Regions from separate parts of the Embleya sp. L77 genome, predicted to be linked through region 3. Evidence: riboswitches for the same ligand, from Rfam matches in the RefSeq annotation. Region 3 holds a riboswitch; each other region holds the start of a gene.
The links. A riboswitch is a leader RNA that binds a small molecule or an ion and turns the genes downstream of it on or off. The one in region 3 is predicted to bind cyclic di-AMP.

Region 1: another riboswitch for cyclic di-AMP. It lies ahead of ACZOOI_RS36085 (transglycosylase family protein); the one in region 3 lies ahead of ACZOOI_RS24445 (transglycosylase family protein).
Region 2: another riboswitch for cyclic di-AMP. It lies ahead of ACZOOI_RS38915 (C40 family peptidase); the one in region 3 lies ahead of ACZOOI_RS24445 (transglycosylase family protein).

The regions. Positions count from the first base shown of each region.
Region 1 covers NZ_CM145710.1:1,406,913-1,416,763, reverse strand. The annotation lists gene ACZOOI_RS36095 (MarR family winged helix-turn-helix transcriptional regulator) at 1-312, shown strand, start outside; gene ACZOOI_RS36090 (glycerophosphodiester phosphodiesterase family protein) at 518-1,582, shown strand; gene ACZOOI_RS36085 (transglycosylase family protein) at 1,785-3,065, opposite strand; cyclic di-AMP (ydaO/yuaA leader) riboswitch at 3,098-3,293, opposite strand; partial or broken gene ACZOOI_RS36080 (fumarylacetoacetate hydrolase family protein) at 4,101-4,223, shown strand; gene ACZOOI_RS36075 (hypothetical protein) at 4,267-4,461, shown strand; gene ACZOOI_RS36070 (hypothetical protein) at 4,684-4,935, shown strand; gene ACZOOI_RS36065 (aldo/keto reductase) at 5,074-5,946, opposite strand; gene ACZOOI_RS36060 (ATP-binding protein) at 6,230-7,504, shown strand; gene ACZOOI_RS36055 (endo alpha-1,4 polygalactosaminidase) at 7,482-7,700, opposite strand; gene ACZOOI_RS36050 (TlpA family protein disulfide reductase) at 7,938-8,486, opposite strand; gene ACZOOI_RS36045 (hypothetical protein) at 8,744-8,914, shown strand; gene ACZOOI_RS36040 (hypothetical protein) at 8,953-9,126, shown strand; gene ACZOOI_RS36035 (ABC transporter ATP-binding protein) at 9,210-9,851, shown strand, end outside.
Region 2 covers NZ_CM145710.1:2,060,668-2,070,518, forward strand. The annotation lists gene ACZOOI_RS38900 (ROK family protein) at 1-70, opposite strand, end outside; gene ACZOOI_RS38905 (APC family permease) at 376-1,839, shown strand; gene ACZOOI_RS38910 (ROK family protein) at 1,836-2,867, shown strand; gene ACZOOI_RS38915 (C40 family peptidase) at 3,753-4,733, opposite strand; cyclic di-AMP (ydaO/yuaA leader) riboswitch at 4,740-4,898, opposite strand; gene ACZOOI_RS38920 (LLM class F420-dependent oxidoreductase) at 5,523-6,488, opposite strand; gene ACZOOI_RS38925 (TMEM165/GDT1 family protein) at 6,570-7,154, opposite strand; gene ACZOOI_RS38930 (TetR/AcrR family transcriptional regulator) at 7,416-7,964, opposite strand; gene ACZOOI_RS38935 (DMT family transporter) at 7,961-8,281, opposite strand; gene ACZOOI_RS38940 (uridine kinase family protein) at 8,484-9,113, shown strand; gene ACZOOI_RS38945 (DinB family protein) at 9,156-9,707, opposite strand.
Region 3 covers NZ_CM145709.1:5,708,869-5,718,719, reverse strand. The annotation lists gene ACZOOI_RS24465 (hypothetical protein) at 1-601, opposite strand, end outside; gene ACZOOI_RS24460 (threonine aldolase family protein) at 836-1,903, opposite strand; gene ACZOOI_RS24455 (SDR family NAD(P)-dependent oxidoreductase) at 1,885-2,586, opposite strand; gene ACZOOI_RS24450 (DUF6421 family protein) at 2,709-4,097, opposite strand; gene ACZOOI_RS24445 (transglycosylase family protein) at 4,626-5,378, opposite strand; cyclic di-AMP (ydaO/yuaA leader) riboswitch at 5,379-5,557, opposite strand; gene ACZOOI_RS24440 (EthD family reductase) at 5,765-6,100, opposite strand; gene ACZOOI_RS24435 (phosphoenolpyruvate hydrolase family protein) at 6,194-7,018, opposite strand; gene ACZOOI_RS24430 (Tm-1-like ATP-binding domain-containing protein) at 7,020-8,264, opposite strand; gene ACZOOI_RS24425 (SDR family NAD(P)-dependent oxidoreductase) at 8,423-9,208, shown strand; gene ACZOOI_RS24420 (PucR family transcriptional regulator) at 9,284-9,851, opposite strand, start outside.

The DNA of each region.
Region 1 (9,851 bases), on a different replicon from region 3:
TCTCAGCAGGACGTCAGCCGGCTGCTCGGGATCGACCCGAACGTCCTGGTCGGCCTACTCGACGACCTGGAGGCGCGCGGCTTCGCCGAGCGTCGGCGCAACCCGCACGACCGGCGCCGGCACGTCGTCCAGGTCACCGACTCGGGGCGCGAGTTGGTTGCGAAGAGCACCCGGCTGCTCGGAGAGGCCGAGGACGCGTTCTTCGCCGTCGTCTCGGCGGAGGAACTACAGGTCGTGCACGAGGCGTCGGGCCGGCTGCTGGCCGCGCACCGACCCGGCTGGACCGACGACGGGTCCTCGATGGGCTGCTGAACGGCCGTGCGAGCGCCGCGACTTCGGTGGTCGGGTGGGCCGCTTCGGCGGCTGTTCGGCGCGGCCCCGGTGGGCGTCTTCGTCTCCTCTTCTTCTCTTCTTCGCCGGAACGCCACGGCCCGACTCCCCGCGCATCACTTCGCGCGGGCCAGGGTGTGGGCGTCGACGGTCGATCGTCGTCGACCGGAGCGAGAAGGAGACGTCCATGTCCGGATGGAAGACCGTCACGGCCGCGGTCCTGGCCGGGGCCGCCATCGTCGCCGCCCCGGGAGCGGCCGCCGCGGCGGACCGCCACGGCGGTCACCACCGCAAGTCCTTCGACCTCCAGGCGCACCGAGGCGGACTCGGGCTGACCGTGGAGAGCACGCTCGCGTCCTTCGCCAAGGGCTTGGACCTGGGCGTGTCCACCCTCGAACTGGACGTGCAGATCACCGAGGACGGCCGCGCCGTGGTCACCCACGACCGCAGGGTCGACGGGCGCAAGTGTGCCGACACCGCACCGGTGCGGGCCGGCGACCCGGAGTTCCCCTACGTCGGCAAGTACGTCAACACGCTCAGCCTGGCCCAGATCCGCACCCTGGACTGCGGGTCGCGGCAGTTCCCCGGCTTCCCCGCGCAGACCACCTCGCCGGGAGCCCGCATGCCGCTGCTCACCGAGGTGTTCGACCTGGTCGAGCGCCGGCACGCGCGCGGCGTGAAGCTCAATGTGGAGACCAAGGTCGAGGCGGGCGCGCCGCAGGAGACCGCGCCGCGCGAGCAGTTCGTGCAGACCGTGGCGCGCGAGGTGCGCCGGGCCGGGCTGTTGCGCCAGGTCACCATCCAAAGCTTCGACTGGGGCGCGCTCAAGCGCATGCGACAGGTCGAACCGCGGCTGCCGCTGGTCGCGTTGACCAACTACGACTTCCTCCAGGTCGGCAAGCCCGGCGCCTCGCCCTGGCTGGGCGGCCTGGACATCGACGACTTCGGCGGCGACCCGCTGCGCGCGATCGCCTCGTTCGGCGCCACGACGTTCTCGCCTGTGCACGGCTTCCCGCAGAACGGCAAGGTCACCGACCCGGACTACCGCCCGTACGTGACCCGGGAGATGGTCGCCCAGGCGCACGCGAGGGGCATCAAGGTCGTGCCGTGGACCATCGACGACCCGGCGACCATGGCCAAGCTGATGGACGACGGCGTGGACGGTCTGATCACCGACTACCCCGATCGGGCACGGGAGTTGCTGGCCGCACGCGGACTGCCGCTGCCCAAGCGGTATCCGGCACGCGGCTGATCGACCCGGCCCGCGGGGCTTCGGCGCGCGCGGGGGTCTCGGAGTGCGCGGGGCTTCGGAGTCCGCGGGGATCGGGGCCTCCGCAGGGGTGCGGACGCGCACGTGGGCCGGGCCCGTCGACGCGTGGTCGACGGGCCCGGCCCTTGTACGGCTACCGCAGCGTGGCTGTTGCCGTGCGGCTACTGCCTGAGTGACGCTCGGATCAGAGGTTGACGCCGTGCGCGCGCAGGTAGCTGACGGGGTTGATGCCGCTGCCGTAGTTCGGGGTGGTGCGGATCTCGAAGTGCAGGTGCGGGCCGGTCACGTTGCCGGTCGCACCGGAGAGGCCGATCTGCTGACCGGTGCTCACCGTGGCACCGGCGCGCACGCCGATGCTGGACAGGTGCGCGTACTGCGAGTACTTGCCGTCCGCGTGCTTGATCACGATCTCGTTGCCGTAGGCGCCGCCGTTGCCGGCCTTGACCACGGTGCCCGAGGTGATCGCCTTCACCGGGGTGCCGGTGGAGGCCACGAAGTCCTGGCCGGTGTGGCTGCCGCTGGACCACATCTTGCCGCCGACGCCGAACGCGGTGCCCAGCGAGCCGCTCACCGGAGCGACGTAGCCGGACGCGTTGACCGCGGTGCTGCCGGCCTTGGCGGAGGACGCCTTGGCGGCGACGGGGGCCTTCTCCTTGACCGTGGTCTTCGGCGCGACCTTCACCGACGCCGAGGGCTTGGTCTCGGCCACGGTCTCGGTCTTGGGCGCGGCCTTCGGCGCGACCTCGACCTTGGCGGTGGTGGTGGTGGCGGTGGCGGTTGACGCCTTGGCCTTGCCGGACAGCGAGAGCTTCTGGCCGACGTGGATGAGGTTCGGGTTGCCACCGATCACGGACCGGTTGTCGGCGTACAGCTTGTGCCAACCACCGGCGATGTCCTTGTCGGCGGCGATCTTGGACAGGGTGTCACCCTTGACCACGGAGTACGAGGTGGTGGTCGACGCGGGCTTCGCGGCGGCCGGGACGACCTCGATCTTCGGGGCGGCGGCGGTCGCCGGCTTGGACTCGGCCGGCTTCTCGGCGGCCTTGGGGGCGACCTTGATCGAGGTCTTGGCCGAGCCGGAGGACTTGGTGGTCGGCGAGACGGCAGCCTTGGCGCCGCCCTTGGTCAGACCCGCCGGGCCGGAGGTGTTCGGCCAGGCGCCGGGGCCCTGCACGGCCAGGACCTTCTCGGCGATGGCGATCTGCTGGTCCTTGGTGGCCAGGTCGGCGCGCGGGGCGTACTGCTGACCGCCGAACTCGTTCCAGGTGCTCTGGGTGAACTGCAGGCCACCGTAGAAACCGTTGCCGGTGTTGATGTGCCAGTTGCCCGAGCTCTCGCCCATGGCGACCTTGTCCCAGGTGGAGACCGAGGCGGCGTTGGCGGTTGCGATACCGGTGATCAGCGGGGCGGCGACGATGGCGCCGGCCATGCCGAGAGTCAGCGCGAGGCGCGTCTTCTTGGGCATACGGGCAGGGGTGATGAACGACTGCACGAAGATTTTTCCTTCTCCCACGCCTACGAAGTGAGCTGTCGGATTCGGGCTGGAGAGTCTCGCCCGGCCGTGTTCGACCCTCGGATGAGAGGGACGGGCACGGCTTCACCCCAAGCCGTCCGCGTGGGCGCCTGTGTCACAGACGCCCGGGACGGCATTCCACTTGGTTCCCCCGCTCCTGCCTTTCGGGTTTCGTACCGTGGCCTCGCTCCGGCGGCAGGATTCGGCGAACCGGGAGACCATTTCGCCGAGCACCGGACCGGTGTGGCGAAGCACCAAACTACGCACACCCCCGGCGCGGAACCAAACATCACGATTCGCCGAAACCGAAGAATCGGGTGTTAAGGGTGGAATAACGGGACTTAAAGTCCCGAACTCCGTACGCATTGTGCCCAAAATGCTCACTCACCGTTGATTGAGAAATCACGGCGGGTGAGAATCCGGAAAACTCGGTTCACGGTGCGTGCGAGTTCCTGACGAACGGTATGCGCGTTGTGACGTGCGTCATGCGCCCGCAAAATATTGTCCGGATTACCCCTATATGCCGGTGATACTTCGGGCCGGGCCGGGTGCCTCCCGTGCCTGCCGCATCGGGCCGGCGGCTGGAGCCCGGACCGGGTACGGCGCACGCGGCCTCCCCTGTGGAGTTGCGTGCGCCACATCGGGCCCGGCCTCCTGACCTCAGCCCGCCCTCGGGTCGCCGGCCGCGGGGGTCGGCGGCGCGTGGAATGCGGTGAGGAACTCGGCGAGGTGCATCGCGCGCACCCGCGACCCGCGCCGACGCAGGCCGGTGCGCAGTTGGCGCAGGCAGCCGGGGTTGACCGCGAGACCGCACGGCCGGCGTGGGCCAGGTCGGGGAACTAGGCGATGCCGGTGCCCGTGTCGGCGGGCGCGGGCAGCAGGGCCATGGTGATCTCGGTGATCACCGCGAGGGTGGGCCGGTGCGGTCGGTTAGGCCCTGTCCGGCACGATGACAACGAGAGAGTGGAATGAGGCCGGCGGTAGTCGCTGCGGCACGGGGACAAGGACGAGGCGATGGACGCGATCGCCGAGTACACGGTCGCCAACGACGTCTCCGACCGCGACCTGCAATTCGGCGACGGCCAGTGGGCGCGCGGCAAGAGCAAGGACACGGCTCGGCCCGGCCGACGCGAGCGCCGGTTTCGATGCGACCGTGCCGGTGCGTACCGAGAAGCGGGTGCTCGGCTCGTTGGCCTACACCGGCGACGAGTTCGCCGAGGCCGCCGAACTCGTCGGCGGCTGGGGACTGGGCTGGACCGCGAGTTACCCGCTGGAGTCGGGCGCGGAGATCTTCACCGGCCTGATGCGCGGCGGCAGCCACCCGGTGAAGGCGATCCTGCGCCCCTGACGTCGTGGGCGGCGCCGCGCCTCGGCGACCCGTCCGCGAACCCCCCGGCCCAGCAGCCCGACCCGAAGTCCGTCTCGGGAAACAATGGCGGATACAGGGTGTTTCGGGGCGGCTCGGCGAGGGACGAGTTCAGTCCTGCGTCGTGGTGCCCGGGGGAACGACGGCATGCCGTACGGCCGACCGGTGGGCTTGCGCCCGGTCGACCGCGGGCATGGGCTCGGGATGGAACGCTTCGAGATCGAGATCCTCCCGTACAACGCCCAGGACATGGCCGCCGAGGCCCGAGGGCCGGCGGTGCGCTCGGCCGTGGTCGAGGCCACCGGCGAGATCGGCGCCTCCGGACATCCGCGCTATGCGGGCGAGGGCGTGGTGGCCGACATCGACCCGACGTCGCGCACGGTCGAGGCGATCACCATCGACGGTGCGGAGATCGAGGACGGGTGGAGTGTGCGGATCACGCCGAGGGAGGGCTGACCCGGATTCGGCCGGGCCGAGGTGACGCGGTCGGGCCGGCGCGCGACGGCGGGTCGTGCGACGCGGCCGGGCCGGGACGACGTGGCCGGGCCGGACTGTCCCGGTGGACGGGACGGTCCGGCCCCGGCCGCGATCGGGTCAGACCGCGGCCGACAGGGCCTCGAACTGCTCGTCGGACAGTTCGATCCGGGCCGCCTCGGTGTTCTCCTCCAGGTGCGTGACGCTGGAGGTGCCCGGGATCGGCAGCAGCACCGGGGAGCGGTGCAGCAGCCAGGCCAGCGCCAACTGTGAAGGTGCGGCGCCGTGTTCCTTGGCCAGCCGGTCCAACGGGCCGCCCGGCCGGGCGAGTTCCCCGGTGGCCATGGGGAACCACGGGATGAACGCGATGTTCTCGGCCGCCGCGTAGTCGAGCACGCTCTCGGCCTTGCGGTTGGCCAGGTTGTACAGGTTCTGCACGGAGACGATCTCGACGATCTCGCGGGCCTGGCGCAGCTGTTCCACGGTGACCTCGGACAGGCCGATGTGCCGGATCTTGCCCTCGCGCTGCAACGCGCCGAGTTCGCCGAGCTGGTCCGCGAGCGGGACCTGCGGGTCGATCCGGTGCAGTTGGTAGAGGTCGATCCGGTCCAGACCGAGGTGGCGCAGGCTCAGTTCGGTCTGCTGGCGCAGGTATTCCGGCCGGCCGAGGGCGCGCCACTCGCCGGGTCCGGTGCGGGCGAAGCCACCCTTGGTGGCGATCACCACGTCCTCGGCATACGGGTGCAGGGCCTCGCGGATGATCTGTTCGCTGACGAAGGGGCCGTACGAGTCGGCCGTGTCGATCAGGTTCACCCCGAGTTCGACGGCGCGGCGCAGCACTCGGATCGCCTCTCGGCGGTCCTTGGGTTCGCCCCAGACGCCGGTCCCGGTGAGCTGCATGGCGCCGAACCCGAGCCGGCGCACCGGCAGGTCGCCGCCGATCGGGAAGACACCGGACGCGTGGGCGGGGCCGGACGCGGACGAGAGGGTCATCTGTTCTCCGTGGGGGTCGGGCGGCCCGAGCGGGCCGGACGGCGCGGACGAGGTCGGTCGAGCGGTCGAGCGGTCGAGCGGTCGAGCCCATTGTGCCCCGGGCTCCGAACGCGGTCGCCGGGCTTTCGTCCGGCGTGCGTGTCGCAGGTCCTTCGCGAGGTGTCCATTCACAGGGTGACCAAGTCCGGGCCCGCACTTGTACACAACGACGCGTTCGCGGCGCGGCGGTGCTCCCTAGTGTTTGCCATTCGTCGAGGCACTCGATCCACGGATGGAGCTGTTCATGGTCTGGCTCATACAGGACTACCGCGAGGAGGACCTCGCGGCGGTGGTGCACCTGATCGACACCACGACCGAGCTCGGCCAGGAGTCGGTCTTCTCGCTGTCCGAGTGCATCAACGCGCTGACCTCGCGACAGCCGGCGGTGATCGCCCGGCGGGACGGCGCGGTGGTCGGCGCGGCGCTGGCCACGGTGTCCGAGGGGCGGGCCTGGGTGATGCGGATCGCCATCTCGCCGGCCGCGCGCGGCCTGGGGCTGACCAGCACGCTGCTGCTGGCGCTGGAGCGCAGGTTGGTCGAGGATCGGGTGCGCCGGATCGCCTACGTCCTGCCCGAGGAGGACTCGCGCGAGCTGGGGCTGCGCAACGCGGGCTACGAGCGGCGGCCGGCGGTGGCCTACTTCGAGAAGGTCGAGCCGGTCGACGACCACGCGGCGGAGACCCTGGACCGGCTCGGCGGGCGGATGTTGCCGGGTGACCTGTGGTCGAAGGTGGCCGGCATGGAGGTGGAGAAGAACCTGATCGAGCGGCGTGTGGTGCTGCCGCTGGCGGATCCCGAGCGCGCGCTGCGGCACGGCGTGGAACCGCCCAGTGCGATCGCGCTGTTCGGCCCGCCCGGGACCGGCAAGACCACCTTCGCCCGGGCCATCGCCTCGCGCCTGGGCTGGCCGTTCGTGGAACTGCTGCCCTCGCGGCTGGCCGACGGCGGCAACCTGGCCGCCGCGCTGCGCGAGGCGTTCGGGCGGCTGGCCAGGCTGGAGCGGATCGTGGTGTTCATCGACGAGGTCGAGGAGATCGCGCCGATCCGGCACGCCCGGCCCAGTGCCGGCCACGCGGTGACCAACGAACTGCTCAAGCTGATCCCGGCGTTCCGCGAACACGGCGATCGGCTGCTGGTGTGCGCGACCAACTCGGTGCGCTCGCTGGACCCGGCCTTCCTGCGGCCGGGCCGGTTCGACTACATCATCCCGGTGGGCACGCCGGACGCGGACGCGCGGCGGGCGATGTGGACCCGGTACGCGTCGGCCCGTCCGGACGTGGACCTGGACGCGCTGGTGGCGGCCAGCGAGTTGCTCACGCCCGCCGACATCGGCCACGCCGCCCGGATCGCCGCCCAGGCGTCGTTCGAACGCGACCTGTTCGACGAGTCCGCGACCGTCGACGGGCCGGGTGCACACACCGACGACTACCTGGACGCCCTCGCCCAGTCCCGACCCACGGTGACCGCGAGCATGGTCGAAATGTTCGAGCAGGACATCACCACCCACGCCCGGGTGTGACCCGGCGCGGGTGCTCGATGGTCAGCGGGCCCGCCGAACGGCTGTGGGAATCAAGGGTGTCCGGTTCGACGGCCTGGAAGTCGCGCCGCGCGCAGTCGTCGATCCAGGACCCGACCACGTCGGCCGGGGCGGCGCGCTTGGCCTCGGTGGGCACGTGCGCTCCTTGCGGGGCGGCCCGCTTGGCCTCGGTGGACACGTGCACTCCTCGCGGGACGGTGCGGACCCGCATCACCCTGCGCGGTGAATTCGCGCCGGCGGATATTTGATTCCGGTGATACTTTGCGAATTTGCATACCGCAACGCATCCGTGGCCCTCGACTATCCGCCCGGTCGGGGTATCGAATTACCCGCCGAAAATGATCAGGTCCGGGAATGGACCGGGCCGGAAAACGATCTTGTCGGAATCCGATCGCGCCCGGCCGAATCGGCCGAATCAGGCGGCGGTGCGCACCGGTGCGGAAAGGGCTTTCGGGTCGAAACCGCTCGCGGTGATCGTGCCGTCCGCATCCAGCAGACCGAACACCGGATATCCGGTCACCGCGAATCCGCGACCGAGTGGACCGTCGGTCGGTTCGACCACGACCTGCGCGACGGCGGCCAGTGCGGCGACCTGCTCCCGGGTCTCCGCCTCGTCGCCGTGCACCACCGCGAGCACCCGCCGGCCGTCCGCCTTGCGGGCCGCCGCCACGAACTCCGGCAGCCGCTCCTTGCAGGCTCGACAGTCCGGCGAGAAGAAGCCGAACAGCGCGGCCCCCAAATCGTCCCGGGACACCGTCTCGCCCGTGGTGGTGACCGCGGTGAAGGCGGGCGCCGGCGAGCCCACCGGCAGCACCAGGTCCGAGATGTCCACGTCCTGTGCGTCATGCCCGTGCTCACCCCGTTCGCCCTGAGTGCGAAGTTTGCGAATGACGCCGAACGTGAGCAGCAGGTTCAACAGGCACAACACCGTGACCAGCACGACGGCGGCGATCAGGAACGGCATGAAGATGCTCCCAATAGGGCGAAGGATGTCGGCCGACCTCGATGTGCGCGCGACCGGCGAACACGGCCGTCGAAATGTATCCCCGCGCTCGCCAATGGCAACAGTGCTCACTCGGCGACGGCTCGAAACAAATACGGTATTCATTGATTCGAGGTACTCGCCATCTCTTGCGACTCGGCTGACGATGGGTTTAGCGTCGCCTCCGGCAGAAGCACACCCCGCTTCCGTCGATTCGACCCTTCAATGGAAGGTCCACGATGAACCGTGTGATCGGCACCATGGGCGACAAGCTGTTGGGACTCGTCCTGCGCGAGAAGCGAGCCGGGGCGTGCGTCCCGGAACACGGCCAGTTCTGCGTGTGTCGCAACCACTACCGCTACGTGTACAGCTGCAACGGCCCGTGCGTGAAGACCGCCACCCGGTGCTGACCGGCATCCTCGCCGCCACCGCACCTCCGGAGGCTCGGATGAAGCCAGCGATCGGCACGATCGGCGACCGGCTGCTCGGCCCGGTCCTGAAGGAGAAGCGCGCCGGCGCGTGCGTCGAGTACGTCGGCCGACTGTGCTGCTGCCGCGGCGGCCGCGAGTACCGCCACAGCTGCAACGGCGTCTGCACCATCCGACCGGGCAACCCCTGTTGATCCCGGAATCGGACGGGACTCCGGAGAGCGACACCTCTCCGGGGTCCCGGTTGCGCCCGCGCGCGGTCAAGGTGGCCCTTGCGTTGCAGTTCAGGGCCGCGCCCGTGGGCGCGGTGCTGCTGCTGGTGGCCACCGTGCTGATCGGCGTGCTCCCGGCTCTGGCCGCGTGGCTGACCAAACTGCTCTTCGACGAGCTGGGCCGCGGCGAACACGCCGACTCGGGGCGGGCGGTGGCACTCGGCCTCGCGCTCGCGACGCTCGGCGCGGTGCTCGCCGTGCTGATGCAACTGGCGTCTTACCTGGACGAGGTGGTGCGTCGACGGCTCGTGGTCACCGTCGAGCGGGACCTGTTCGCCAAGGTCAACGAGTTCCGCGGACTGCGCCGCTTCGAGGACCCGGCCTTCCACGACCGGCTGCGACTGGCCCAGCAGGCATCCGAGGACGCGCCGCACAACATCACCATGTTCAGCCAGGAGGTGGTGCGTTCCGGCGCCGCGCTGAGCGGGTTCACCGGTGTGCTGCTCGCCGTGTGGCCGCCGATGGTGGGACTGCTGTTCCTGGTCGGCGTCGCCGCGTTGCTGGCCCGGTTGTCGATGGCCCGTCGACAGGTGGCGGTGCTGGAGCTGACCTCGGGGAAGCAGCGCCGCCGGCTGTTCTACCGGTCGTTGCTGACCGACCCGCGCGCGGCCAAGGAGATCCGGCTGTTCGGGCTGGGCGACTTCCTG
Region 2 (9,851 bases), on a different replicon from region 3:
GCAGCACGCCCCGGTTCCAGTGCGCCACGGCGGGCGGGTCGTTTTCCGGTGGGATCCCACCTGCGGTCATCGGTTCTCCGTCAGTGGTGTCGAGGTGCTCGCGCCACTGTAACGGCCATGGAAGGGCAAAGATGTGGACCGGATCCGGGCTCACCCTTGACTGGGATTAGTTAAGGAATTTTACTTTACAAACCGGCCGAGCCATGCGCCGGGCCACACCACGAAATCCCTTTTCCCGCACCCCCGTTCCGACTCCCGGTGTCCCTCGGGCGTCCCCTGTTCTGGAGGTTCACGGTGAGCGTCGGCCCAAGAGCGACCACGCCGGACGGCGGATTCGTCCGCCGGATCGGCCTGTTCCAGGCGACCGCGATCAACATGAGTCAGATGTGCGGCATCGGTCCCTTCGTCACCATCCCGCTGATGGTGGGCACCTTCGGCGGCCCGCAGGCCATCCTCGGCTTCCTCGCCGGTGCGCTGCTCGCCCTGGCCGACGGGCTGATCTGGGCCGAGCTCGGCGCGGCCATGCCCGGTGCCGGCGGCACCTACATCTACCTGCGCGAGGCGTTCCAGTACCGCACCGGCCGACTGATGCCGTTCCTGTTCGTCTGGACCGCGATCCTGTTCATCCCGCTGATCATGTCCACCGGCGTGCTGGGCATGGTGCAGTACCTGCAATACCTGTGGCCCTCGATGTCGCAGACCGAGGGCGACTTCGTCGGCGTCGGCGTCGTGCTCCTGGTGGTCCTGCTGCTGTGGCGCAAGATCGAGTCGATCGGCCTGCTGAGCAGCATCATGTGGGTGGTCATGCTGATCAGCGTCGGTGCGGTGATCACCGCGTGCTACACCAACTTCGACGCGGACCTGGCCTTCACCTACCCCGACGGCGCGTTCGACCTGGGCACCACCGGCTTCTGGCTCGCCTTCGTCGGCGGCCTCAACATCGGCATCTACGACTACCTCGGCTACAACACCACCGCCTACCTCGGCGCCGAGATCAAGAGCCCCGGCCGGGTGTTGCCGCGTTCGATCGTCTACTCCATCGTCGGCATCATGGCGATCTACCTGATCATGCAGATCGGCGTGCTCGGGGTCACCGACACCGACACCATCTCCGGCTCCTCCTCGATCGGTTCGCTGGTCCTGGAGAAGGCGTGGGGCAAGGGCGCGGCCCAGACCGTGACCGTACTGATCCTGATCACCGCCTTCGCATCCGTGTTCGCCGGCCTGCTCGGCGGCTCGCGCGTGCCCTACGACGCGGCCCGCGACCGGGTGTTCTTCAAACAGTTCGCCCGACTGCACCCGCGACACCGCTTCCCGACCGTGGGCCTGCTCACCATGGGCGCGGTCACCGCGGCCGGTTTCCTGATCGGCAACCACACCGACTTCAACACGATCATCGTGCTGCTCACCGCGGTGATGGTGATCGTGCAGGCGGTCTCCCAGGTCGCCGCACTGATCGTGCTGCGCCGGCGGCAACCGGGCCTGCACCGGCCGTACCGAATGTGGCTGTACCCGGTGCCGGCCCTGGTCTCGCTGGTCGGATGGATCGCGATCTTCTGCTACGCCGACAAGAACTCGCCCGGACGCCACCCGATCGAGTGGGCACTGGCGTGGGTGGCACTGGGCTGCGCGGCGTTCCTGGTGTGGGCCAGGGTGGAGCGGACCTGGCCGTTCGGCCCACGGGAGATCACCGAGGAGTACCTGAACCGGTCCGGTTCGGGTTCCGGGTCGGATTCCGGTTCGGGTTCCGACTCGGGCTCGCGCTCTGACTCGGGCTCGAACTCCGGTGCGAGCAGCGCCGGTTCGGGTGCGGTCGGCAATGTCGCGGAGCCCGCATGACGGCGCTCCACCGAGGCCGGGCCCCCGGTACTCCCGACTCCGCGCCCGCGCCGGAGCAGGTTTTCGCCTGCTCCGGCCCGGGCGCGGGCGCGGCCTTCGTCTGCGGCATCGACTTCGGCGGCACCAAGATCGCGCTGGCCACCGCGCGTCCCGACGGCACGATATTGGCGAGCGACCGGCTGATCACCGACGCCCGCGAAGGAGCGGTCCAGGCGGTGCGACGCGCGGTGGCGGCGACCCGCGAACTGGTCGCGCACACCGCCGCGACCGCCGGCGGCCACTGCGCGGCCGTCGGCGCGGTCAGCCCGGGCATCGTGCTGCCCGACCGGATCCTGCTCGCGCCCAACGTGCCCGGCTGGCAGGACCTGGCCCTGGCCGCGACGTTGTGCGAGGGGCTGGGCCTGGACCCCGAAAGGGTGGCCGTCGGCAACGACGGCAAGGCCGCCGCACTCGCCGAATCCCGCTGGGGCGCACTGCGGGGCGCGGACCCGGCGATCCTGCTCACCGCCGGCACCGGGATCGCCGCCGCGATCGTGCTGGGTGGGCGGGTCCTGGACGGCGCGCACGGGGCGGCGGGCGAAATCGGTTACCTGCTGCGCGGTCGCGCCGACACCGGATTCGGCGCGGGACGCGCACCCCTGGAGGAGTACGCCTCCGGCATCGGACTGGGCACGCGAGGCAGCGAACTGCTCGGCCGCGAGGTGGACGCCGCCGCGCTGTTCGCCGACCCGGACCCGCGGGTGCGCACGCTGGTCGACGAGGCGTTGGACGAACTGGCCGTACACGTGGCCAACTTGGCGATCACGCTGGACGCGGAGCGGATCGCGGTCACGGGCGGCCTGATGCGCTCCGCTTCGCGTGTGCTGGCCGCGCTTCGGGTGCGGGTGGGGGTGGGGGTGCCGTTTCCGCCCACGGTGGTGCGGGCGCGATTCGTGCAGGATGCGGCGCTTCGGGGGGCCCTCTCGCTGGCCGCGGAACTGTTGCCGCACCTCCCGGGGGCGGTGGCCTCAAGCGCCGGCCGCACTTGAACGCCTTGGCCTCAAGCACTCGACTGGGCCGGGCTGGTTCGCCTCATGCGCCGGCGGGGCTGGGTGGCCTCATGCGCCGGCCGGGCTGGTTCGCCTCAAGCGCCGGCGGGGCTGGGTGGCCTCAAACGCCGGCCGGGCTGCTTGGCCTCAAGCGCCGGCGGGGCTGTTTGGCCTCATGCGCCGGCGGGGCTGAGTGGCCTCAAGCGCCGGCCGGGCTATTTGGCCTCATGCGCCGGCGGGGCTGTTTGGCCTCATGCGCCGGCGGGGCTGTTTGGCCTCATGCGCCGGCCGGGCTGCTTGGCCTCAAACGCCAGCCGGGCTATTTGGCCTCAAACGCCGGCAGGGCTGGGTTCGCCTCAAGCGCCGGCGGGGCTGAGTGGCCTCATGCGCCGCTCGGGCTGAGTGGTTTCGTGTGGTGGACGGGCTGGGTTTGCCTTGAGGGACGGTGGGGAGGGGCTCTTGGGTTTGTGTGGGTTGTGGTTGGGGGGTGTTGCGAACGGACTGTGTTGGTCGTTGTGTTCGTCCGGGCGTCGACGAGGGTGCGACTTGGTCGGATGCTTGGGGGCTGCTGGGGTCCGGGACTGTCCCGGCTCCGTTGTTTGGCTCGTGGTGCTGGAGCCGATTGGGGCTTGCGGCTTGGGGCTGGGCGGGCGGCTGTGCCGGGGGCTGGTGGGGGTGCTGCGCCGAGTGGTGGGTGTAGCTGGCGCGGGGTGTGGGGGCGAGGGCGGAGGGTTCGGGGATGTGCCTCGGGGAACGGGGGGCGGCGCCGTGCTCTCCGACCGTCGTCGGGGGGCACGGCGCCGGAAGGGCGTCCCACTGTGCGGTTGTGTTACTGCGGCCGAGGCCGCGGCCGAGGGTTGCCGGCTGCGGTTGTCGGCGGGGTGATCAGACCGGGCGGGTGGCGCCGGCGATCGGCATGGTGCTGATCGAGGCGATCTCGACCGGCTTGCGCGGGTTGGCGGCGTGCACCATCTTGCCGTCGCCGATGTAGATCCCGACGTGGCTGATGCCCGAGTAGAAGAACACCAGGTCGCCGGGCTGCAGGTTGGCGACCGACACGTGCGGGTCGGCGGCGAACTGGTCGTTGGTCACGCGCGGCAGCGAGATGCCCGCGGACTTGTACGCGGCCTGGACCAGACCCGAGCAGTCGTACGCGTTCGGGCCGGTGGCGCCGTACACGTACGGCTTGCCGATCTGCGCCTTGGCGAAGGCCACGGCCTGGGCGGCCTTGCTGCTCGACGCGGTGGACGAGCCGCCGGTCGGCGCCTGGTTGCCCTTCGAGCCGCCGGTGGCGGGCTTGGCGGGGGCCTTGGCGGCGGGCTTGACCGACACCTCGGCCGACGGCTTGCTCGCCGGCTTGGTGGTGGTCTTGCCGGGGGTGACGGTGGTCTTCGGCTGCACCTTGATGCTCGGCTGGGCCGGAGCGGCCTTGGACAGCACGGGCGCCGAGCCGGTCAGCCGGAGGGTCTGGCCGATCTGGATCAGGTCCGGGCCGGACAGGAGCACGTCGCGGTTGAGCTCGTACAGGCTCTGCCAGCCGCCGGTGACCTGGTTGGCCCGGGCGAGCCCGAACAGCGTGTCGCCGGCCTTGACCACGTAGCCGGCCTTGTCGGCGGGAACGGCAGTTTCCTGCGCGGCGGGCGCGGCCTGGACCGGAGCGCTCTCGACCGCGGCGGTCGGAGCCGCCGACAGCACGGCGGAGGTGCCGGAGGTGGGCTGGTCGGAGGTGGAGGGGGCTTGCGCCTGAGCCGTACCGGCAGTGGCGACCGGGATCACGACACCCATGCCGGCGATGCCCACCGCCGCGACGAAGCGGCGGACGTTGGCGGGGCGAGCGGCGCGGTGGCGAGCGTTTGCGGACAGCATGAAATGGGGTCCTCTCCTGTCGCCTACGAGGTGAGCTGTCGGATTCGGACTGGAGTAGCCCGGTCGCGCAACACGCGACTTCACCCCTAGCCGTCACCGGAACGATCCCGGCCACGGCGATCCACCTGGTTCCCCCGCTCCCGTCGGATTCTTCGATGTAGACCTCCCGCTGCCGGCGACGGGATTCGGCGTACCGGCGACAGGGTTCACCCGAAAGGTGAATCGGCGAGAAAGGTAGGCAATGGCGATGCCGGATCACAACCGAAACGCCGACTTTGCCTGCGGCGTAAAGGCGGAATAAAGGCGACATCTCACCCGGCCTCGGCGCGGCGCACCGCTGATGACGAGGGGATATCTCGGAGAGTGGCGTGATCGTCCGGTCACGGAAAATAGTCGAAATTCATGCCGGGACGCGAGAAATGAATTACCACGCGAAGTCGGCTAAGTAATTTATGTCCGTTTTATCCATGCGGCCTACATCACATTTCGGACGGTTCGAGCGGAGGGACATGCCGGACATGCCGGCGATCGAACGATCCACCCTGCGGCTCCGCGTGCCCCGCCCACCCCGCACGCACGTCCGTCGATCCGCCGATCCGAGCGATGGATGCGATGCCGACCCGTGCGGATGCCGATGCGCCCATGCCGATCGGGCCCGACGTATGTCCCCACCACGCCGGGCCGCAACCGCAACCGCAACGCCATCGCTACCGAGCCGGAGCCGAAACCACGGAGCGGGGGCGCCGACCCCGCGCCCCCGCTCCGCTCCGCCTCCGCAGCCCCAACCCGTCACAACTCCCGCAGCGCCGCCAAGAGCTTGTCCTGAGCCCAGTCCAGGAAGGCGTGCTGCGTGTCGCCGCCGATCTGGACGAGCGCGACCTCGGTGAACCCGGCCTCGACGTACGGGCGCACCGCGTCGACGAAGGCGCCCACGTCGTCGCCGCACGGAATCGACTCGGCCACGTCCTCCGGCCGGACGAACTGCGTGGCGCCCGCGAAGCCGGCGGTGCCCGGAAGCTCGGAGTTGACCTTCCAGCCGCCCCCGAACCAGCGGAACTGCTCGTGCGCCCGCGCGATCGCGGCGTCCCGGTCGGGGTCGTAACTGACCGGCAACTGGCCCACCCGGGGCTTGCCCGCGCCGCCGTGCCGATCGAATTCGGCCAACAGCTCACCCTTGGGCTCGGTCGCGATGACCAGGTCGGCCAGTTGCCCGGCCAGTGCGCAGCTCTGGGTGCCGGAGACCGCGATGCCGATCGGCGGCGGTCGATCCGGCAGGTCCCACAATTTGGCGGACTCGACGTCGAAGTGTGTGCCGTGATGATCGACATAGCCGCCCGCGAACAGGGCCCGGATGATCTGCACCGCCTCGCCGAGCATCTCCTGCCGTACGTCCGCCGCCGGCCACCCGCCGCCGATCACGTGCTCGTTCAGGTTCTCGCCGGAGCCGAGTCCCAGCCGGAAGCGCCCGTCCGACAACAACTGCACGGTGGCGGCCTTCTGTGCCACCACCGCCGGGTGGTAGCGCATCGTCGGACAGGTCACGTACGTCATCAACGGGATCCGCGACGTGGCCTGGGCCGCCGCGCCCAGCACGCTCCAGGCGTAGGGCGCGTGGCCCTGCGCATCCAGCCACGGGAAGTAGTGGTCCGAGGTCACCGAGAAGTCGAACCCGACCCGCTCCGCGTGCACCACGTGCTCGACGAGATCCTTGGGCCCGGCCTGTTCGGTCATCATCGTGTAGCCGATTTTCACCATGGGACGCGGGTGCCCGACCGGCACGGCGGAAAACCGCCCTTGCGGCTCCCGCCTCCGCCGGCCCGGACCGCCCAGGTCAGGTCAGCCCGTGAACACCTCCACCACCGACCAGATCGCCAGCCCGAGCATGCACACGCCGCCGATTCGCTGCACCGTCTGGAGCGGGACCCGCTTGGCGATGAACCGCCCCGCCAGCAGAGCCAGTGCGGAGACCGACATCAGCGCCGCGGCCGAGCCGATCGCGGTGGACCAGGTGCCGTTGGTGGCCGCCAGGTTGGCGGTGGTGATCTGGGTCAGGTCGCCCCATTCGCTGATGAACACGGCCGTGAACGCGGTCGAGAAGACCGGCCAAAAACCGGTCACGGTCTTGCCCGCGGTGTCCTCGTCGTCGTCGCCGGCCCCGCCGCGCAGCAGCATGAAGGCGCCGAAGCCGAACAGCGCGGCGGAGACGAGTTTGACGATCCAGCCGGGGAGCAGGCCCAGCAGTCCGCCCGCGCCGACGGCGATGGCGACGTGCACGACGAACGCGGTCGAGGTGCCGAACCAGACGAACAGCGGCCGCATGCGGGTGCCCATGGCCAGCGATGCGAACATCGTCTTGTCCGGGAGTTCGGCGAGGAAGATGAGCCCGAAGGCGGTCAGGATCGCCAGAGGGTCGAGGTGCATCCGGGTGGCTTTCTGCGAGAGCCGGGCCTCCGGGTCTTCACGAAGGCGCCGCTCGGCGACCGGAGGACCACTCGGCCCGGCACGACGGGTGCACCCGCGAGAAACGCGGATGCGTCGATACCTGGCCGAAGGTCTCGCCCGCCCGCATCGAGCACGGGCCCGGCCACCGGGAGTCCGAGGACTCCAGCATGTCGACGACCGGTTCGCGGGGCTACTCCCCTTCGCTGTCGCCGACCCTACCGCACCGCGCCCCCCGCCCGGCTACGGCGCGGTCGTCCCCAGGACCCGGTCCAGCGACCAGCGCAGTTGCTCCTCGTCCAGGGCCGTGCCCAGCGTGAGTACCTGCAACATCGTGCCGTCCAGGACCGCCAGCGCCGCTGCCGCCGCCCGCCGCCCGACCCGGCCGGCGAGGAAGTCGCCGACCCCCTCGACCCACGCCACCGCGAAACCGCGCAGTTGCGGGCTGCGGGCCGCCGCCAGATACAACTCGTACTCGACCAGCGCACGCGGGCGGTCCGCGAGGTATTCGGCGGTGAGCGCCGTGAGCACCCCCGGCAGGTCCTCGGCATCGCGGGTCCGCCGCACCCACTCCTCCAGCAGCGCCACCGTCTCCGCCGACGCGTGCGCGAGCGCCGCGCCGACCAGGTCGTCGAGCGTCGCGAAGTAGTACGTGGTCGCCCCCAGCGGGACGCCGGCCCGGGACGCGACCAGGCGATGCGTGGTGTTGCCCACGCCCACCTCGGCGATCACCTCGCACGCACCACGCAGGATCCGCAGCCGCCGTCCCTCGGGATCGCGGGTCCCGGTCAATGCGCACCGCCCAGGTTCAGCACCACCACGCCCGCGATCACCAGTGCCATTCCGAACGCCTTGAGCAGCGTCACCGGCTCGTTCAGGAACACCGCCCCGACCAGCGCGATCGCCACGGTCCCGAGCCCGGACCAGATCGCGTACGCCGTGCCCACCTGCAACTGTCGCAACGACAGCGTCAACAGGTAGAAGGCCCCCGCATATCCGGCCAGACACGTCACGGTCGGCCACAGCCGGGTGAACCCGTCGGTGCTCTTGAGCAGGCTGGTCGCGATCACCTCACACGAGATCGCCAGTCCCAGGAACAGCCAGGCCACGGGCCTCTCCCTCCGAGTGATGAAGACGTGGTGGTGCGGATGTACAACGACGCAGTGGTACAGATGTACAAGTACAAATGTACTGGTGCGGGATCCGGGGATGTCCAGGGTGTTGCGGTCGGCGGCCGGGACGACGACGTGCGCCCGGCGTCGCGGCCGGCCGCGACGCCGTCCGGGGCGGCTCGGTGGGTAGGCTGCGTCGGTGTCCATCGAACGGCCGGATCCGCCCTGGGACGCGACGGCCGCTCGACTCGCCGCGTGTGCCGTCGCGCTGCCGCCGTCGGTCGGCGGCACCCGGCTGGTGGCGGTGGACGGCATCGGCGGCTCGGGCAAGACCACGCTCGCCGATGCGCTCGCCGTACGGCTCGGGGGTGCGCCCGTGGTGCGTCTGGACGATTTCGCCCGGCCCGGCAACTTCTTCGGCTGGTTGCCGCGACTGGGCGCTCAACTGCTCGAACCGCTCGCCCGGGGGCAGGCGACCCGCTGCGAGACCTACGACTGGGCCGGCTATCGGGTCAGCGGCTGGAGCGAGGTGCCGGCCGCGCCGGTGTTGATCCTGGAGGGGGTCGGCGCGGCTCGGCGCGAACTCGGTGCGGTGACCGCGCTGCGGATCCGGGTGGACACGCCCGCCGACCTCGCCGCCGCCCGCACCCTGGACCGGGACGGCCTCCAGGTGGCCTGGTTCTGGCGGTTGTGGCGCGCCGCCGAGGCCGCGCACCTGGCCGAAGACCGCCCCTGGACCCGCCCGCACCTGCGCGTCGACGGGACCGACGGGCGATGCGGCGCCGGCGCGGGTCTGCGTGCGCTTGCGGGCAGCGGCGGTCGGCCGTAGGGCCGTTGTTCAGGCCCTGGGCCGCCTCTCGTCAGGAAGTGCTCACATGCCGGCGGCGCCGTCGAGGCGTTCGCGCAGGAGGTCGGCGTGGCCGTTGTGGCGGGCGTACTCGGCGATCAGGTGGACCAGGACCCAGCGCAGCGAGAACGGTTTGCCGGTGGACTTGCGGATCCCGGTGTCGTCCAGGGACGTCGCGGCGGCGACGATCTCCCGGGAGCGGTCGCACTCCGCATGCCAGCGGGCGAACGCCTCGACCGGGTCGCCGTCCAGCCGCTCGAAGTCCTGGTCGGGGTCGTCGTCGGTGTAGTAGAGCATCGGTACGTCGTCGCCGGCGAACTGGATGTGGAACCACCAGCGTTCGACGCCGGCCAAGTGCCGCGCCATGCCGTGCAACGACAGCCCGGACGGCGAGACGGCCCGCTCGGAGAGCTGCTCCGCCGACAGGCCCGCGCACTTGAGCTCGAAGGTCGCCCGGTGCCAGTCCAGGAAGCCGGTCAGGATCTCGCGCTCGTCACCCAGCTCGGAGGGGGAGGTTCGGGCGTCGTCGCTCCAACGCGGGGCGTAGTGCAGCGGCGCGGCGGTCGGCTCGGTCATGATCCACCTTCCGGTTCGGAAAGGCCCGAGTCTTCCAGACGCCCCGACCCGACCTCCCGCCGCCCGCGCGGCCCGGGACACGGTCTCGGCCCGGGACTCGGTCTCGGCCCGGGACACCGCCCCGACCAGGGGCATCGCCCCGGA
Region 3 (9,851 bases):
GCTCGGCGTCCTGCTCGGTCGCCGTCCGCAGCCGCGCGACCGTCTCGACCAGTTCCCTGGTGCGCTCGTCGAGACTTTCGACTCTGCTCTCCAGCGTGGCCACCCGCTCGATCAGCGCGAGCACGTCCTCACGCGGGTGGGTCACCTCGCGCAACATGCTCCGCAGCCGTTGCCCGAGATGCTCCAGGTATGCCTGGCTGGGCCGGAACAACGTGCTGAGCAGGTAGAACCCGGCGAACCAGTAGCCCACCACGCCACCGGAGGCCCAGGTGATCACCGCGATCACCGCCGCCGAGACGACATGCGCGCCGATCGCTCCCCACAACAACCGACGGGCGATCCGGCGCGCCTCCGGGTCGCGCCCCTCCGGGACCGCGAGGCCCTTCTCCCGGCTGATCGCGATCTCCCGGATCAACTGCCGGGCCCGGAAGTACAGATTCCACGGCACGGTCAGCACCGCGATCAGCCAGAACAGGCACAGCGCGCCCGCGCCCAGCGACAACAGATCGGCCAACGACGTGTCTTCGACGAAATACAGGACGATGCCCAACACCGTCGTCCCGAACAGCAGCAAAACTCCCAGGCCCTTGGCCGCACTCACCCGAACTCCACTCCCCCACCCGGCGATGCCGTCGCCCCAGCGGGCGACCTGCTCGGACTGTAGGGCAAGCCGATCACGCCCGCTGTGCCGCCGAGGCATGCAGGCACGGAACGCGCCGAGCGGGCGGGCGTCGGACGCGGTCGGGGAACCGGGTTCGGACGAGCGCCCGCTTCGAACGACGGAAGGCGGGCCGGGGCTTGTCCGCCCCGACCCGCCGATCGTCCGTGCGGATCGCTACCGCGCGCCCAACTCCTCGGCGAGCGCGGTCGCGAAGGCGTCGATGTCGTCCTCGGTGGTGTCGAACGCCGTCATCCAGCGCACCTCACCGATCGACTCGTCCCACGTGTAGAACCGGAACCGCTTCTGCATGCGCTCGGTGACATCCGCGGGCAACACGGCGAAGACCGCGTTCGCCTGCGGCATCCGGCTGAGCGTCACACCGTCGAGGTCGGCGACCCGCTCCGCGAGCAGAGTCGCCATCGCGTTCGTGTGCCGCGCGTTGCGCAACCACAGGTCGCCCGCGAGCAGCGCCTCGAACTGCACGGACACGAAGCGCATCTTCGAGGCCAGTTGCATCGCGGCCTTGCGCAGATATCCCACGCCCCGCGCCGCGTCGGGGTTGAGCACCACGACGGCCTCGCCGAACATCAGGCCGCTCTTGGTGCCGCCGAAGGACAACACGTCCACGCCGACGTCGGTGCTCAGCGCGCGCAGCGGCACGTCCAGCGCCGCGGCCGCGTTGGCCAGACGCGAGCCGTCCAGGTGCACGAGCATGCCGTGCTCGTGCGCGTGCGCGACGAGCGCGGCGATCTCGTCCGGCGTGTAGACCGTGCCCAGTTCGGTGCTCTCCGCGAAGGAGACCACGCGCGGCTGCGCCCGGTGCTGGTCGCCCCAGCCCCACGCGTGGGTGTCCACGAGTTCGGGGGTGAGCTTGCCGTCGGGAGTGGGCACGGTGAGCAGTTTCAGGCCGGCCACCTTCTCCGGCGCACCGCACTCGTCCACGTTGATGTGCGCGGACGCCGCGCAGATCACCGACTCCCATCGGTCGGTCATCGACTGGAGACCGACCACATTGGCGCCGGTGCCGTTGAACACCGGGAAGACCTGGGCCCGTTCGCCGAAGTGCGCGCGGAAGACGTCGGTGAGGTGCTCGGTGTACACGTCCTCGCCGTAGGCGACCTGGTGCCCGCCGTTGGCCGCGCCGATCGCGGCCAGCACCTCGGGGTGGATGCCCGCGTAGTTGTCGCTGGCGAAGCCGCGCACCTCGGGGTCGTGACGTGGGGTCAGGGGACGTTCAGGCACAGTCTTTTCCCGTTCAGGTCGATTGCCGCGGTGGTCCACAGGCCGGCGATCTCGTCGGCCAGGTCCACCACGTCGGTGAAGCCGGCGAATTTGGCGTTGGGTCGAGCCTGCCGCATCGCGTCGTTGACGAGCGCCTTGACCACCAGGATGGTGGCCGCCGCGTCGGTCTCGGCGAACGCGTCGGCGAGTGCGAGCGTCCAGGTCTCCGCTGCCGCCTTGGCCGCCGCGTAACCCGCGTTGCCCTGGGTCGGCTGCCCGGCCGCCGCGGCGGAGATCAACACGAACCGTCCGCGCGGACTGCGAGCGAGCGCCTCGTGGAAGGCCAGGCTGGTGTGTTGCACGGTACGCACGAGCAGGTCGTGCAGGAAGGCCCAGTCGTCGAGCGAGTTGTCGCCGAACTTCTTGCCCCCGCGCCACCCGCCGACCAGGTGCACGAGCCCGTCCACGCGCCCGTGCTCGTGCTCGACGTCCGCCGCCCATCGGCGGGTTGCGGCCGCGTCGAGCAGGTCCACCACCGCGCCGTGTGTACCGGGCGCGGCGTCCACGCTCTCCTGCAACCGCCCGGCGTCCGCATCCGCGCCGTACACGTGCGCACCGGCCCGGGCCAGCCGCGCGAGCACCGCGCGTCCGGTCGGCCCACCCGCGCCCGCGACCGCGATCACCGCACCGTCGAGACCGTTCATCACACCGACTCCTCGTTCACCGTGCTGTTCGCCTCACCCTTGCCGAAACTCGCCGCGCCCGGTCCGCGGGCCCCGCGACGTCGTTGCGCGCACCCGCGCCGGGGCCGGGTGCGCCGTACCGGTCACGACGCCGCGGCCGCCCGCTCCGTCGGGTCCTCCGCGAGGCCCTGCACCGGGCTGTCCGCGGTGATTCCCCGGGTCGAGGCGATCACGTCGCGCAGTCGCCGGTTGAGCGCCTCGTAGAACATGCTCAGCGGGAACTCGTCCGGCAGCACCGCGTCCACGAGCGCCTTCGGCGGCCCGTCCATCGGCAGTGCGCCGGGCCCCTTCGCCCACACCGAACCGGGGTGCGGCGGCACGTACTCGGCGACCAGCGCGTAGCCGGCCAGCCAGTGGCCGACCTTCGAACGATCCACGCCCGCGCGGTAGAGCCGGTCCACCTCGTCGTAGAGCCCGAGCACCGCGTCGGTGATCCGGTCCCAGTCCACGGTGAGCCGGTTGTCCGCCCACTCGACCACACCCGCGCGATGCAGGTAGGCGAACAGCAGTTGCCCGCCCAGCCCGTCGTAGTTGCGCACCCGGCCGCCGGTGACCGGGAAGCGGAACAGCCGGTCGAAGATCACCGCGAACTGCACCCGGCGCGCGGTCGACACGCCCTCGGCGGCCAGCGTGACCGCCTCGCGGAACGCGGTCAGGTCGCACCGCAGTTCCTCCAGCGCGTACATCCAAAACGGCATCCGCTGCTTGATCATGAACGGGTCGAACGGCATGGGACCGCGCATGTGGCTGCGGTCGTGGATCAGGTCCCACAACACGAACGCGTCCTGGGCGAGCTGCTGACTCTCCACCAAGTCCAGGGCATCCTGCGGCAGTTCCAGGCCGAGCGTCTGCGATGCGGCGGTCGCCACCCGGCGGAAGCGGGCCGCCTCGCGGTCGCAGAAGATGCCGCCCCACGTGTACGTGGGCACCTCGCGCACGGCCACCGTCTCCGGGAAGAGCACCGCCGAGTCGGTGTCGTAGCCGTCGGTGAAGTCGACGAACGCGATCGGCACGAACATCGCGTTGTCGTAGCGCCCGGCCTCCAGGTCGGCCAGCCACTGCGGCCACACCACGCGCAGCAGCACCGCCTCGACGTTGCGGGTCGGGTTGCCGTTCTGGGTGGTCATCGGGAACACCACGAGGTGCTCCAGACCGTCGCGCCGATCCTGCTCCGGGCGGAACGCGACGAGCGAGTCGAGGAAGTCGGGACGGCCGAAGTCCTCCGCGGACCAACGCCGAAAATCGGCCACGACCGCGTCGAGGTACGCCTCGTCGTGCGGGAACAGCGGAGCGAGCCCGGTGATCGAGGAGGTGATCTCGGCGACCAGCGCCCGGGCGGACGCATGCCCGGACGGCTCGATCGAACCGTCCTTGGCCTGCAACGGACGCAGGTCGGCGACGGATCGTTTGAGCTCGAGCCACAGCGGGTGATCGACGGCGGTACGGACGGCTACGCGGGTCATGTTCGACATGGAACCCTCTCAGGAGAAAGCAGGAACCACGGTCAGGCGAACCTACGTCAAAAGATTTTAACGCCGCAAGGCCCTTTCAAACGCAATCTTATCGTCGTGGGTACGTTTTGCCCGAATAAGTTGAGGTTACGACCAAGATCTCGGCGCCCGAACCGGCACACCCGTGAAATCGAGGATCCGCGCCGGGCGGAAGGCATCAGATTCGGCCGGTCCGGACAGCCATGCCCGTGGCCATCGCCCGTCGATCCGACCGCTTCCCAACGGTCTGTTCCGCTGAACAGAATGCTGATTCCGCATGCTGAAACAGTTGGCCCGGACGATGCCCCGGTGCCGCTCCACTCCCACTGCCCGATCCGGCGATCCGGTATGTCTCGGCCCGATGCCCACGGCCCGATGCCCACGGCCCATGGCCGCGGCCCATGGCCGCGGCCCGCCGACCGACCCCGGCCCCGCCCGCCCCGACGCCGGTCTCGACACGGGCGTAGGCCCCGCCGAAGTACTCGGCGGGGCCTACGTCGTGACGGTGGATCAGATGGCGAGCCGGGTGCCCACGCCGATCACGTTCGGGTTGCCCCCGATGACGTCCGCGTTGGCGGCGTACAGGGCCTTGTAGCCACCCTTGACGCCGAGCTTGGCGGCGACCTCGGAGAGCGTGTCACCGGCCTTGACGGTGTAGGTGCCGGAGCCCGACGCCTGCTTGGTCGCGGCCGACTTCGGCGCGTCCTGCGCGGCCGACTTCGGCGCGTCCTGCTTCGGCTGCACCCGGACCTTCGGCGTGTTGCCGTCGGAGGTCTTCGGCGCGTTCTCGGTCACGGACTCGGCCTTGGGCGCGGCCTTCGGCTCGACCTTGCTCTTGGTCTTGCCGGTGGTCGACGAGTCGGCCGTGGCGGAGGCGTTGCCGCCCTTGCCCAGACCGGCCTTCTGCGAGCAGACCGGCCAGGCGCCCGGACCCTGGCTCGCCAGGACCCGCTCGGCGACCGCGATCTGCTGGTCCTTGGTCGCCTGCGCGGCGCTGGAGGCGTACTGGCTGCCGCCGAACGCGTTCCAGGTGCTCGGGGTGAACTGCAGACCGCCGGAGAAGCCGTTGCCCGTGTTGATGCTCCAGTTCCCGGTGCTCTCACACTGGGCGACCGCGTCCCACGTGGACGAGGACGCTGCGTTCGCGCTGCCCGCCATGCCCACGAGGGGGAGGACGAGACCCGCACCGGCGGCGACGGCGATGCCGGCGCGACGGCCACGAGAGAGCGAGCGAACGGGAGCGGTGATGGCACGGAAGGTCATTGATTACCTCGTCGGGCGCCTGCGAAGTTAGCTGTCGGGTTCGGACGATTGGCCCGGCCTCGCCTGGAACAGGCATGGCTTCACCCCAGACATCGACATGGCCGATGCCGGCACTTACTCGGTTCCCCCGCTCCTGCCGCCAGTCGATATCGACTGCATCCCTCGGGCGGCGGCAGGATTCGGCGTACCGCCCGGGGAGTCCGCTTGTGCGAACAACCACGAAGCTACGCACCGCTCCGCCGGGTTGGCAAACATTTCGGGTGATTTGTGAGGTCCCCCATAGGGAGGAATAACAGTGATTTGCCCGATTTGTCGCCATCCCTGCAGGTCACGGAGCCGGCGTCCACGGTGCGCGGCCGCGTGGTCACCCGTGCTTCACCGACGAGCTATTCCGTCGCGGGCAGCTCCACAGGTACGACTACCCGCTCCTCGTCCCAGAGGAACGTCGCACCGCCGGTCGCGAAATTGGCGACATCGGCCACCGTGGCCCGCCCCTCCGGCGAATCCAGGGTCGCCTCGATACCCGCGCGGGACGGCGCGTACAGGCCGACCACCAGGTAATAGGGAGGCTGCGCGCCGGACGGATCCGGTTCGCATTTGCCGATGGTCCAGCCGGTCAGCCCGGGCATGGTGCGGGCGAGCGGCAGGTGCTTCTCCCAGTAATAGGCGTCGAACGCCGCCGGGTCCTCGGGGTGGCCATACAGCACGGTCAGCTTGTACACGCAGACTCCTCACGATCGTGTGGTGGATGTGCGCCTTGCCGTTGGTGCCTGTGCGTCCGGCGTGTGGTGCCCGGATGGGTCCGGCGCGGTGCGCTACCGAAGGGCGATGTTCTTGAACGCCCGCGCCTGGTCGGTGATGGCCACCTCGGTGGGCAGCCGTTCCATGCTGGAGGCGCCGAAGAAGCCCACCACGCCGGTGGTGTGGGCCAGCACGTACGCGGCGTCCTCGGGTTCGGCGATCGGCCCGCCGTGGCACAGCACCAGCACGTCGGGGTTCACCTCCGCCGCCGCGTCGCGCATCTGCTGCACCCGCTCCACCGCCTGGTCGAGCGTGACCGCGGTGGTCGCGCCGATGCTGCCCTTGGTGGTCAGGCCCAGGTGCGGGACCAGGATGTCGGCGCCCGCCGCGGCCATCGCGCGGGCCTGCTCGGGGTCGAAGACGTAGGGGGCGGTGAGCAGACCGCGCTCGGCGGCCAGCCGGATCATCTCCACCTCCAGGTCGTAGCCCATCCCGGTCTCCTCCAGGTTCTGCCGGAAGACGCCGTCGAACAGGCCGACCGTGGGGAAGTTCTGCACACCCGCGAAGCCCATCGCGGCGAGCTGGTCCAGGAAGTGCGGCATGATCCGGAACGGATCGGTGCCGCACACGCCCGCCAGGACCGGGGTGCCCTGGACCACCGGCAGCACCTCGCCCGCCATCTCGACCACGATCGCGTTGGCGTCGCCGTAGGGCAGCAGTCCGGCGAGCGAACCCCGACCGGCCATCCGGTAGCGGCCCGAGTTGTAGATGATGATCAGGTCCACGCCGCCGGCCTCGGCACACTTGGCCGACAGTCCCGTGCCCGCGCCCGCGCCGATCACGACGCCGCCCTGCTCGACCGTCCTGTGCAGTCGGCCCCGCGCCTCGCGTCCGTTCATCTCAGTCCACGCGTCCCTTCGTGATCATCTCGTGCAGTCGATCCGCCGCCGCCGTGGCGAACTGCGGATCGTTGATGTCCGTCGCCGCCTCGTACACCTCGACGGAGCTGCCCGCGAGCCCGGCCCGCAGCTCGTCGAACAACGCCTTGTCGGCGACGGAATCGTAGAAGGGCGCGCCCTCGACGTCGATCGCCGAGACCCCGTGCAGGGGCAGGTAGAGCGCGGTGGGACCGGTCGCGGCAACCAGCTTGGCGGCTATCCGCCGACCCAGTTCGGCGTTCTCCGCGGGCGTGGTGCGCATCAGCGTCACCGTCGGGTTGTGCACGTACAGCCGGCGCTCCTCGAACCGCGCGGGCACGGTGTCGCGCGGGCCGAAGTTGACCATGTCCAGCGCACCGACACTGACCACCTGCGGCAGCCCCATCCGCCCGGCCGCGGTCAGCCGCTCGGGGCCCGCGCTGAGCACCCCGCCGACCAGGTCGTCGGCCAGCTCGGTGGTGGTCAGGTCGAGGATCCCGGCCAAAAAGCCCGCCTCGGCCAAATTCTCCATCGACGTGCCGCCCGCCCCGGTGGCGTGGAAGACCAGTACCTCGTAGCCGAGTTCGGTCAGCCGCTCGCGCGCGGCGTCCACCGCCGGGGTGGTCACCCCGAACATCGACGCGGCGACCAGCGGACGCCCCTCACCGGTCACCCCCGCGACCGCCGCCCGATCCTCGGCATAACCGCCCGCCATGCCGGCGATCGCGTCCGCCGCGTTGCCCAGGATGCGCTCGGAGAGCCGATTGATCCCGGCGATGTCCACGACGCTGTACATCATCGTCACGTCCACCGCGCCGACGTACGGCGACACGTCGCCCGCCGCCATCGTGGAGACCAGCAGCTTGGGCACGCCCACCGGCAGCGCCCGCATCGCGTAGGAGGCGATCGCCGATCCGCCCGAGCCGCCCATCGCGAGCACACCGTCCACCCGGCCCTGCTCGTACAGCTCGCGCAGGATGGACGCGGCCCCCTCGGCCATCGCGGTGGTGGCCGCGCCCCGGTCGGCCCGGGTGCGCAGGTCGGCCAGATCGGTACCGGCCGCCGCCGCGACGTCGGCCGCCTGCACGTCGGCCTGCGCCAGCGACTCGCCCAGCACGCCCACGTTCATCAACACCACCTCGGCTCCCCTGGCGCGCAGCCGGTAGGCCAACCACGCGTATTCGGATCCCTTGGTGTCGAGCGTTCCGATCAGGACGACGGTGGGCATCGGTGCCTCCGGTGGGGTCGGTAGGGCTTGCCGGGTTGACGCTTCGGCGGCGAACGGCCGCGCACAGTAACCCAACCGGATGATCATGGCGATTGAAAGCACCGTGCGGTAGGACGGGGGGACGAGTTCCGAAGTTTTGGCACGTCACGGAGGTATCGATGGCGGAGGAACCGGACGGACGGGTCGCAATCGTCGCCGGGGCGGGCGAGGGCATCGGGCGCGCCTGCGCGCTGGCCCTGGCCCGCACCGGCGCGGATCTGGCGCTGGCCGCGCGACGGCCCGAGCCGTTGCGCCGACTCGCGGACGAGATCCGCGAGCTGACGGGCCGTCGGGTGATCGCGGTACCCACCGACCTGGCCGACCAGGCCGCGTGCCGGGCGCTGGTGGACACCGCGGCGGGTGAACTCGGCCGGGTGGACGTGGTGGTCAACGTCGCGACCCACAACCCGTCCGGGCGGCTGGAGGACTTGGATCCGGCGGAGTTTCGGCGGGCGTTCGAGATCAACGTGCTCGGCGTACTGGCCGTCTCGCGCGCCGCGTTGCCGTACATGCGCGCGGTCGGCGGCGGGTCGATCGTGCAGATCAGCTCGGAGGCGCCGCGCGCGAAGCTGGTGAACCTGGGCGCGTATGCCGCGACCAAGGCCGCGATGGAGGTCGCCTCCGGCGTGCTGGCCAAGGAGGTCGGCCCGGACGGCGTGCGGGTCAACGTGGTCGTCGCGGGCTACACCGAAAATGCCAAACTGGCCGCGTACATCGCCGACATCGCGGCGCGCCGGAACGTGCCCGAGGCGGAGGTGCGCGCCGAGATGACCAGATCGTCGGCGCTGCGTCGGATCACCCGACCCGAGGACATCGCGGACGCGGTCGCGTTCCTGGCCTCCTCCGGAGCCCGGGCCATCACCGGCACGATCACCCCGGTCACCTCGGGCGTCTCCTTCGGCTGACCCACGACGGCCCGCGGCGGCTCCCGGCGGTCACGGCGGTCCACACCGTTCGCCCCACCCGTCGTGAGCGCACGCTCAGCGCAGCTTGAGCGCCAGGAAGAAGTCCACCTTGTCCTCCAGCCGGGCCAGCCGACGCCCGGTCAACTCCTCGATCCGGCCGATCCGATAGCGCAGCGTGTTCACGTGTACGTGCAACCGCGCCGCACACCGGGTCCAGGACCCGTCGCAGTCCAGGAACGCCCCCAGCGTGCCCACCAGATCGGCCTGGTGGCTCGCGTCGTACGCGCGCAGCGGCTCCAGCAGCCGCCCGCGGAACGCCCGCCGCACGTCCTCCGGTACCGCCGCCAACAGCGCCACGTGCGAGGCGAGTTCGGCGTGTCCGACCACCTCGACCCGACCGGGCCGGGTGCCCGCGATCCGGCCCGCGTGCCGGGCCTCCTCCAACGCGCCGCGCAGCCCGTCCGCGCGGGTCACTCGTGCACTCACCCCGATCCGCACCCGCACGCCGCCCGCCGTGGGCCCCGCCGGCGCGGCCAGCCGTTCGCGCAGCAGCCGGGTGATGGGGTCCGGCTCGGTGCCGTCCCCCTCCGGCGGACCCTCGCCCGGAATCAGCGCCACCGCGCCCGACCCGGTCGCCGAGACC